Regions from separate parts of the Pseudoalteromonas sp. SG43-6 genome, predicted to be linked through region 1. Evidence: predicted binding sites of a transcription regulator. Region 1 holds the regulator's gene; each other region holds the start of a gene.
The links. The regulator sigma-54, encoded in region 1, starts transcription at its own class of promoters, with help from an activator protein. The targets are predictions, from matches to a motif close to GTTGGCACGNNNNTNGNNT.
Positions count from the first base shown of each region.

Region 1 (3,289 bases):
CCTATGATATGGACCAGCAACTGATCAGTGCTGAAAAAGGCGCAAGCTCAAGCGATCGTGTGCACACCATTTTGGTACCAGTAGACAGTAAAAAAGACGAATCTAAAGGGCAGCCATGAGTACATTAAAAGCTGAATTTCTAGCAAAAAGCTATAAAGGTCGCCAAGTTGTAAAAAGCGTGGGTTTAGAAGTTAGCGCAGGCAGCATTGTTGGCTTATTGGGTCCTAATGGCGCTGGTAAAACCACCACCTTTTATATGATTGTGGGTTTAGTTCCAAGCGACAAAGGTAAAATCAGTATTGATGATAATGACATCACCTTACTGCCAATGCACAGTCGCGCACGGTTAGGGATTGGCTACCTGCCACAAGAATCATCCATCTTCCGTAAATTAACTGTTTATCAAAACCTGATGGCTATTTTAGAAACTCGTAAAGAGCTGAATAAACAAGCCAGAGAAGAAGCGCTCGACAGCTTACTTGATGAGTTTAGCATTCAACATATCCGCGACAGCCAAGGTATGGCATTATCTGGCGGTGAACGTCGTCGAGTTGAAATTGCACGCGCTTTAGCCGCAAACCCAAAATTTATCTTACTTGATGAGCCTTTTGCTGGCGTTGATCCTATTTCAGTGTTAGATATAAAGAAGATTATTGAACACCTTAAAAACCGTGGTATTGGCGTGCTTATTACCGACCACAATGTACGAGAAACCCTTGATGTTTGTGAAAAAGCCTACATAGTTTCTCATGGGGAGTTAATTGCATCAGGTACCCCTGAGCATGTACTCGCCGACCAAACAGTCCGCGATGTTTACCTGGGCGAGCAATTTAGGCTATAAAGCCACGCTCGGCTAAGTATCTGCTAGACTTAACGATGATAACAATAAAAGGATTGTTAGAGATACATGAGGCAATCACTCCAGCTGCGCATGGGCCAGCAACTTACAATGACACCACAGCTGCAACAAGCAATTCGCTTATTGCAACTCAGTACATTGGATCTCCAGCAAGAAATTCAAGAAGCGCTCGACAGCAATCCATTGTTAGAGCTAGAAGAACATGAATATTCAGACGACACGGCTGGTAAAAACGAACAAAAACAAGATAACGATGACTTAACCGTTAGCGCATCAGCAGACGACAAGCCAAGCGAATATGAACAAGAAAGTAGCGAAGCATTAAGTAAAGAGACCTTAAGTGACGAAATGGCTATGGACGTCACCTGGGACGAATACATGAGTGCTGCGCCAAATACGTCATCTGGGCCAATGCCTGAAGATGAGTCAATTTATCAAGGTGCCTCAACTGAAACCTTGCACGAATATCTAATGTGGCAATTACAACTCACACCTTTTAGTCCAACCGATGAAGCCATTGCCATTGCGATTGTTGAAGCCGTTGACGATTCAGGTATTTTAACCTTGAGCTGCGAAGACATTGCAGAGAGCTTAAATCAAGGTAATAACGAAGAAGAAATCGAACTCGACGAAGTGCAAGCAGTGTTAAAACGCATTCAGTTGTTTGACCCTGTTGGTATTGCTGCGCGCAGCCTACAAGAATGTTTATGTATTCAATTAAATCAATTTGATCCTGCAACTCCTTGGATTAGCGAGACAAAAATGATTTTAACTGATCATATCGATTTATTAGCTAGTCGTGACTATCGCACTTTGATGAAAAAGACTAAGCTTAAAGAAGATGAACTAAAAGAAGTAATGACACTGATCCACAGCCTTAACCCAAAGCCTGCGGATACCATAGTACGCGAAGAATCAGAGTATGTTATTCCTGACGTTTCGGTGAAAAAAATTAAAGGTCGCTGGGTGGTTGAACTCAATCCAGACAGCATGCCAAAAATTAGAGTGAACAGCCAATATGCGGCGATGTCACGCTCTGTAAAATCAAGCACTGACAGCCAATTTATACGCTCGCATTTGCAAGAAGCTAAATGGTTTATTAAAAGCCTAGAAAGTCGTAACGAGACGTTACTCAAAGTAACCAACTGCATTGTTAAACAGCAGCAAGGATTCTTTGAGCATGGCCCTGAGGCCATGCGCCCTATGGTACTAAACGACGTTGCCGAAATGGTTGAGATGCACGAATCAACAATTTCTCGTGTAACCACCCAAAAATACATGCATACCCCTCGTGGTATATTTGAGTTAAAATATTTTTTCTCGAGCCATGTAAGTACTGAGAACGGCGGCGAATGCTCATCGACAGCCATTCGAGCATTGATCAGAAAATTGATCAGTGCAGAAAACTCAGCGAAACCATTGAGTGATAGTAAAATTGCAGATATATTGGCAGAGCAAGGTATCAAAGTAGCTAGACGGACTATTGCAAAATACCGCGAGTCACTGGCTATTCCACCGTCAAATCAACGTAAAAGTTTGATTTAAGGCGTAAAATCACAAGAGGAAAATGCTTATGCAACTAAATTTAACTGGTCGTCATGTAGAAATTACTGATTCATTAAGAGACTATGTAAACAATAAGTTTGCCAAGCTTGAAAGGCATTTTGATCATATCAATAATGTCCATGTCATTCTTGATGTAGAAAAGCTAAGCCAAAAAGCAGAAGCCACATTACATGTCAGTGGCGCTGAATTATTTGCCTCAACTGAGCACCAAGACATGTATGCAGCCATTGACGGACTAATCGACAAACTTGACCGTCAGGTAATTAAACACAAAGAGAAGCACGCTCGACACTAACACTATGAAATTAAGCTCACTTATTTGCCAGGACTGCAGTAAAGCTGCGGTCCTTTTTAATAGCAAAAAACGGATCATTGAATTTATCAGCCAATTGGCTCATGAACAACTTCCTCAGCTATCACAACAAGAAATCCTCAACGCACTACTGTCGAGAGAAAAACTAGGTAGTACGGGTATTGGTCGTGGTATTGCTATTCCTCATGGCCGTATGAGTGGTGTTGAAAACCCGCTAGCAATAATTATAGTGAGTGAATCACCGATTGATTTTGATGCGATAGATAATCGCCCAGTTGATATATTTGTAGCTCTCATCGTGCCAGATGGTGATAGCCAACTTCATTTGAAGACGTTAGCCACAATTGCTGATAAACTCAACGACAAAGATTTTTGTAAACAACTACGTAGCGCAAAAACAGACCAAGATTTGTATCACGTAATTGCTGCGCAATCGTAGCCAAATGAAGGAGAATTTACATGGAGTTAATCATCATCAGTGGGCGTTCTGGCTCAGGTAAATCTGTTGCTCTGCGTGTAGTAGAAGATCTTGGCTATTATTGTGTAGATAA
Region 1 covers NZ_JACJEZ010000067.1:3,380-6,668, reverse strand. Annotated here, with positions in the region: gene lptA (lipopolysaccharide transport periplasmic protein LptA) at 1-119, shown strand, start outside; gene lptB (LPS export ABC transporter ATP-binding protein) at 116-841, shown strand; gene H5201_RS20260 (RNA polymerase factor sigma-54) at 908-2,404, shown strand; gene hpf (ribosome hibernation promoting factor) at 2,433-2,720, shown strand; gene ptsN (PTS IIA-like nitrogen regulatory protein PtsN) at 2,725-3,177, shown strand; gene rapZ (RNase adapter RapZ) at 3,198-3,289, shown strand, end outside.

Region 2 (3,289 bases), on a different contig from region 1:
TCTGTAAGTATCAAGAGTATTCAATGGTCAAACGATAGCAAAACGATCTACTTTTTAGCAAAACTTAAAGACGACAAGTTTACCGCGTTATATCAAATTCCAGTGGATGGTGGTCAAGCGCAAAAAGTACTATCGCTTAAAGACACATCAATTTCTAGCTATCAGTTAAGCCCGAATAACAAACAACTCGCTATTTTAGCTATGCCAGCGGCTGATAAATCTGAAAAAGAGCTGAAAAAATTAGGCTTTATGGCTGAGGTGTACGAGCTAGGCTTAAGAGATAAACAACTATTTATTGTCGATTTAGCCAAAACAGATAAACCTCTTACACCAACAGCGCTTAACGTTGCAAACTATGTAAGTGATGTAAACTGGGCCGCAAAAGGCGATAAGTTATTAGTAAAAACCCAGCCTACAGCGCTAATTGACGACAAATACACTAAATCACAATGGCACTTATTTGATATTGCGACTAATCAAGTGACGATGTCGTTTGCTACTGAAGGTAAATTAGACGGTGCTGAACTGTCTCATGATGGTCGTTACATCGCAATTCTAGGTGCCGAAGATAAGCATGATCCAGCCGCTGGTCGTTTATTTTTAGCTGACACAAAAACAGGTGAAGTAAGTGATTGGTTACCTAATTTCATGGGTCATATCGTTGATTTTGAATGGTCACATAAACGCAACACGCTTAATTTTATTGCCAATGTAGGTACGCAAAGTTTTGTCGCAAGCATTAAAACCGGCTCTAATAAATACAAAAAAATTATTAATGAAGGCCAATTTATTGCATCAAATCTGAGTATTTCTGATTCAGATAAAACCTTAGCGCTACGTGCAAACACTGCAAAGCATCCAAATGAAGTATTCATTATTCGTGGTTCTAAAGCACAACGTTTAACGGATTCAAACAACTGGTTGAATGACAAACGTTTTGCTAAGCAAGAAACTATTTCACTTAAGGCTCGCGACGGTGTTGAGATTGATGGCGTATTAGTCTACCCATTAGATTATGAAAAAGGCACGCGCTATCCATTGATCATGTCAGTGCACGGTGGCCCTGAAAGCCATGACAAAGACGGTTGGGTAACAAACTACTCGCGTCCAGGTCAAATGGGAGCAGCACGTGGTTATGCAGTATTTTACCCAAATTACCGTGGCTCTACAGGTAAAGGCGTTGATTATTCAAAGCTTGGTCAAAACGACTATGCAGGTAAAGAGTTTGACGATTTAATTGACTTTAAACAGCATCTTGTTGAAATGGGCTTAGTTGATACTAAACGTGTTGGTATTACGGGTGGCTCTTATGGTGGTTATGCATCAGCATGGGCCGCAACAAAATTGACTGAACACTTTGCTGCGAGCGTGATGTTTGTAGGTGTTACCAACCAACTATCTAAATTTGGAACTACTGATATTTCTAACGAAATGAATCTTGTGCATGCACGTTCATACCCATGGGATAAATGGCAGTGGTATTTAGAGCGCAGCCCTATTTACTGGGCAGGCCAGTCTAAAACACCATTACTGATCATGCATGGTAAAGATGATCCTCGCGTACACCCTGCACAATCAATGGAACTGTACCGTTATATGAAAGTACAAGGCAAAGATGTACGCCTTGTATACTATCCTGGCGAAGGTCATGGTAACCGTAAAGTAGCCGCGCAATATGATTACAGTTTACGTTTAATGCGTTGGATGGATAACTATTTAATTGACGGCAAAAAAGACATGCCAGCATTCGAGATTGACCATGCAGGCAAGTTAAAAGCGGTAAAAGACGCCAATAAATAATCCTATTATTTTGTGTTAAATACGCTTTTAGGCCAACATTCGTGTTGGCCTTTTTGCTTTTAAATAACAATGAATATGGATGTAATATAAAGACCTAACTCGGTAATTTTTACAAGAAAACACCTTAACAAGCTCAAATATAAAAAATTAAATCAATATATTACAACAACTTAAAAGTTGGCTTCTGTCTTGCAATATTCATTGTAATTAATGAGTAAAGCAAGGAAAACCCATGAATATTTTTGAAGCACTTCGTAATGATCACGACAAACAACGTTCGCTTGTCGATGCGCTGATAAAAACCCAGGGGGAGTCACCGAATAGACAGTCTCTTATGGATAATTTAAAACATGAGTTAGTAGAACATGCTAAATTTGAAGAGCGTTATTTCTATAATCCTTTGATGTTTGATGATTTAACCCATGAAAAAGCCCGTCATAGTATTGCAGAGCATCATGAACTTGATGAATTGATTGAGCAACTTGAAGAAACTGATATGAGCTCACCAGTGTGGCTTGTGACCGCTAAAAAATTACATCATCTTGTACATCATCATCTGGCTGAAGAAGAGCATGAAGTATTTCAACTAGCCGGTAAAGCGCTAACCGAAAGTCAAAAAGAAAGTCTAGCCGAAAAGTATAATGATGCGATGAGTTAACTGCTATATGTGCCCGCTTTAATTTATAAAGCTCTCTAAATAGCAACAACTCTATACCATTTGCATTTATTAGGCACCTCTAACACGGTCAATACTTGGCTAAGCAAACACTCTTAAATTAACTAAGCCCGGCATCAAACGCTGGGTTTTTTAATGCTCATGCTCCATCCCCACCTTTATTTAATATGAAAATCATTCATTGAATGTAAATATTTCGCAATTGAACATACAACTGATAATTGTTATCATACCTACCTTGGTTGCTTATTAGATTAATAATCTTTATTCTTGTCATGAAGGAAGTACAATGAAATCCCGCCCGCTTTATCTGGCCTCACTGATCAGTGCATTATTAACATCAACAACACTTATTGCTGATGATGACACAGCTGAAAATATGGAAGTGATGGTTGTCACCGCTTCTGGTTATGAGCAAAAATTAATAGATGCACCTGCAAGTGTCTCGGTTGTCTCTCGCGAAGATCTACAAAATAAGCCATTTACTAGCCTTGCTGATGCGCTTCGTGATATCGAAGGTATCGATGTTGGTGCCGGACAAGATAAAAACGGTAATATTAGTATTACCATGCGTGGTTTACCCGCAAGCTATACTCTAGTGCTTATTGATGGCCGCCGTCAAAGTGATGTAGGTAATATAGGCCCAAACAACTTTGGTAACAGCCAATTTATGTATATGCCGCCACTTGAGGCTATCGAGCGAATTGAAGTCGTTCGTGGCCCAATGTCCACTTTATATGGCGCTGATGCAATCGGTGGTGTAATCAATATTATCACTCGTAAAAATCTTGATAGCACCCATGGTAGCGTCAC
Region 2 covers NZ_JACJEZ010000002.1:6,682-9,970, forward strand. Annotated here, with positions in the region: gene H5201_RS00830 (S9 family peptidase) at 1-1,800, shown strand, start outside; gene H5201_RS00835 (hemerythrin domain-containing protein) at 2,033-2,458, shown strand; gene H5201_RS00840 (TonB-dependent receptor domain-containing protein) at 2,766-3,289, shown strand, end outside.
Region 2: the regulator sigma-54 is predicted to act here: its motif matches at 1,977-1,995, upstream of H5201_RS00835 (hemerythrin domain-containing protein).

Region 3 (3,289 bases), on a different contig from region 1:
TTGTTATTTTGGTATCATTGAATTGATCGAAAGCCTGGGCCTCAAGGCGCTCGAGATCCCGCTGTGTCCTGATGATGGGATCTGGCTTGATGATCTGAGCCAGGCTTTACATGATCACGATATTAAAGCCTGTGTGTTCTCTACTTCGATCAATAATCCTGTGGGTAGTTTTATGCCTGATCATAAGCGTAAACAATTAGTAGAGTTATTGGAATCTCAAGATGTGGTGCTAATTGAAGATGATGTGTATGGTGATTTACATTTTACCCCGCAGCGCGGTACACCCGCTCAGGCTTACTCAACAAAAGGGTTGGTATTAACCTGTGCATCGTTTTCTAAAACTGCGGCGCCGAGTTATCGTGTTGGCTGGTTGATTGCCGGAAAGTTTGCTGCCAAAGCGCGTCGCTATAAGCGTGCATTGAGTTGTTCTACTTCATTGATCAATCAATGGACGTTATATGAATTTATAGTTAGTGGTGATTATGATCGTAATATAAAACTACTGCGACAGCGTCTACGTTCTAATAAAGAACGAATGATCTGGTGTTTACAACAGGCCTTTCCGAGTACCGCTAGGATCAGCGATCCGCAAGGCGGATGTGTGATCTGGATTGATTTAGGTGCGGCTTACGATAGTGTAAAACTATTTCAACTGGCATTAGAAAGTGGCATTAGCATTACTCCTGGCTATATTTTTTCAGCCACTAATAAATATCGCAGTTGTATTCGATTAAGTTATGGTTTGCCATGGGGTGAAAAAATTGAACAAGCTATTATAAAGCTAGGTGAGTTAGTGCATTTAGCGAAGAAATAGCATGGCATAAAAAAGCAGCACCTTTAAAAAAGAGTGCTGCTAAAGGGATATCAAACTTTTAGCGTTTAGAACCTGAGTTCAAGTTAGTTATTTTGTTTATAACTAAATAATTGGTAGTCTTTCAATTCTGGAACTAGTTTAACTAATTGTTGCTCTTGATCAGCAATGGTTGAAAAATTACCGCACAGTGCATCAGCGCGTTTTTCAAGTTGGTTAGCTTGTTGCTCAACTTTGGCTTCAATTTCAGCTCCCATATTTTCCATGCGTTGTTCAAAGGCTTGCATATCGCCACCAGAGCCCATTAGTTCTGAACCTACAGCCATTAAAATACTACCCATCGATTGCATCATCGCAGCTTGTACAGCGCTTTCTATTTGCTCATCAAATTGGCTTTCAAAGTTTTCGCCAAATTGGCTAAAGCTTTGTTGGCCCATTACAAAAGCGCCTTGTTGGTAAAAGGTGTTTTGTACTTCTACCTGAATATCAGCCATTAATTCATTAATGCTATCTAGGCCATCGATATTAAATGCATTGGCGACTTCTTCAATGGCGACCCCGGCAATTTTAACGCCTTCAATAGCAATGTTCGCGACTTCTGGTAATTGGCTACGCAGACTGTCTGAATAATTACTGATAGCTTGGTGTTGTTGACTGTTGAGTGTCAAAGTTTGGCCATCAATCATTAACTCGCCACTATTTATAAAAGTCATAGTGTGGTTATCAGCTGTAAAAATTTCTAATTCATTTGGCTTAATACGCACATCATTTTTAAATTCAACGTCACATGTGTCGCCGCTAAAAGAAATATTCGTCTCATTGTCATTGTGTGCCATTGCCCCTGTGGCAATGAATAAAGAACTTATTAATAGTAATTTTTTCATTTTTATTTCCTGCTAATTTGTTGATTATGACCAGTACGCATTTAACGTATTTAATACTTATCAAGTTTAATGCCAATAATTATTGGCATTTAAAAACAATGAGTTAATTGTTTTTTTCCCTTTTTTAATTACATTTAAATGTTATAAAAAAGCCATTTTTTAGTCATTTTGACTAATTTACATTAATACATAAAAGATACTTATCGTTTCGATAAAAAACTCTCACTTTCCAGAACTCAAATTTAGCGCTATTTATTCACAATATCGACATAACACTATTTTAGAATTGCGTTATGGCTTTATTTTGGTGCTTTTTCATACGGTGAAATAGTGCTGAACATTTTTAATTTACCAATGATAGTGATAAAAAATCCTTAATTGGTCTCAAACACTTTATGGAGTGGGTTGTGGGTAAGACATTTAGTTACGATGCGCTAGATGACGATTTTGTTGAAGACGAGTACGAAATGGTCGGGCGTAATCAACACGACAAGAATAAGCAAAAGGTTAAGAAAAAGTTGGAAGACTACCTTGAGCAAAAACGCTTGCGTAAAAACTTGGGCGATGATGACTTAGATGAGTATTTAAACGACTAAGAGATAATTTAAATAAAGAGGCAATTTGCCTCTTTATTGCTTTTAGAGTTTAGATATTACTGCTTTTAAGGGCTTTGATAATAGCACCTTCGATTTGTTGCGGTTTGGTAAATGGTGCAAAGCGTTTAATTGCCTCGCCGTCGCGGCCAACTAAAAATTTAGTGAAATTCCATTTTATTTTGCGGGTTAAAAATCCAGGTAAGGCTGATTTTAAATGCCTGAATACGGGGTGGGCGTTTTCGCCATTAACATCAATTTTGCTCATCATCACAAAATCAACACCGTAGTTAATTAAACAACCTTGCGCTATTTCTTTTGCGCCGCCAGGCTCTTGTTTGCCGAATTGATTGCACGGAAAACCAATAATTACTAACCCTTGATCAGCGTATTTTGCATGTAATTGTTGTAAACCTTCGTACTGTGGAGTGAAGCCACATTTACTGGCAGTGTTGACAATTAACACAACTTTGCCTGCGAAATCTGAAAAATCAATGCTTTGGCCTTGCAGATTGCTGGCTGAAAGTTGATAGAAGTCGTTCATGTTGCTCTCTTGTTATTGTTGTTTGTTAAATTCTATCCTGAGTTGTGACAGACATACAGCTTAAATTATCATCATATTGCATAGACCATTTTATTTTAGCTTGCATGATTAAAGCTTGTGAGTAAATGTTCAATCAATAATCGCACTCTGTACGGCATTAAATCTTTACGTGGATACACTAACCAAGAGGCATTGTCTGTTACCTGAAACTCATCAAGTAAGGTAATTAGTTGCCCGTTTTCAATATACTTATCAACAATATCAGTGGCTAAATGGGCAATGCCCAAGCCTGCTAATGTCGCAGATAATAGTGCGCGCGGATGGTTACTGCGCCAGTTGCCGGCAACTTTTACCTCTTTAATATCGCCGGCAAAATTAAATCGCCAACGTTTCCCCATGGCAATTAAGCAATTATGAGCGGTTAATTGTTGAGGCGTAGTTGGGGTTGGGTGATGTG
Region 3 covers NZ_JACJEZ010000001.1:77,069-80,357, reverse strand. Annotated here, with positions in the region: gene H5201_RS00345 (PLP-dependent aminotransferase family protein) at 1-814, shown strand, start outside; gene H5201_RS00340 (YggN family protein) at 898-1,695, opposite strand; gene H5201_RS00335 (PA3496 family putative envelope integrity protein) at 2,103-2,291, shown strand; gene H5201_RS00330 (glutathione peroxidase) at 2,341-2,832, opposite strand; gene H5201_RS00325 (LysR family transcriptional regulator) at 2,928-3,289, opposite strand, start outside.
Region 3: the regulator sigma-54 is predicted to act here: its motif matches at 1,754-1,772, upstream of H5201_RS00340 (YggN family protein).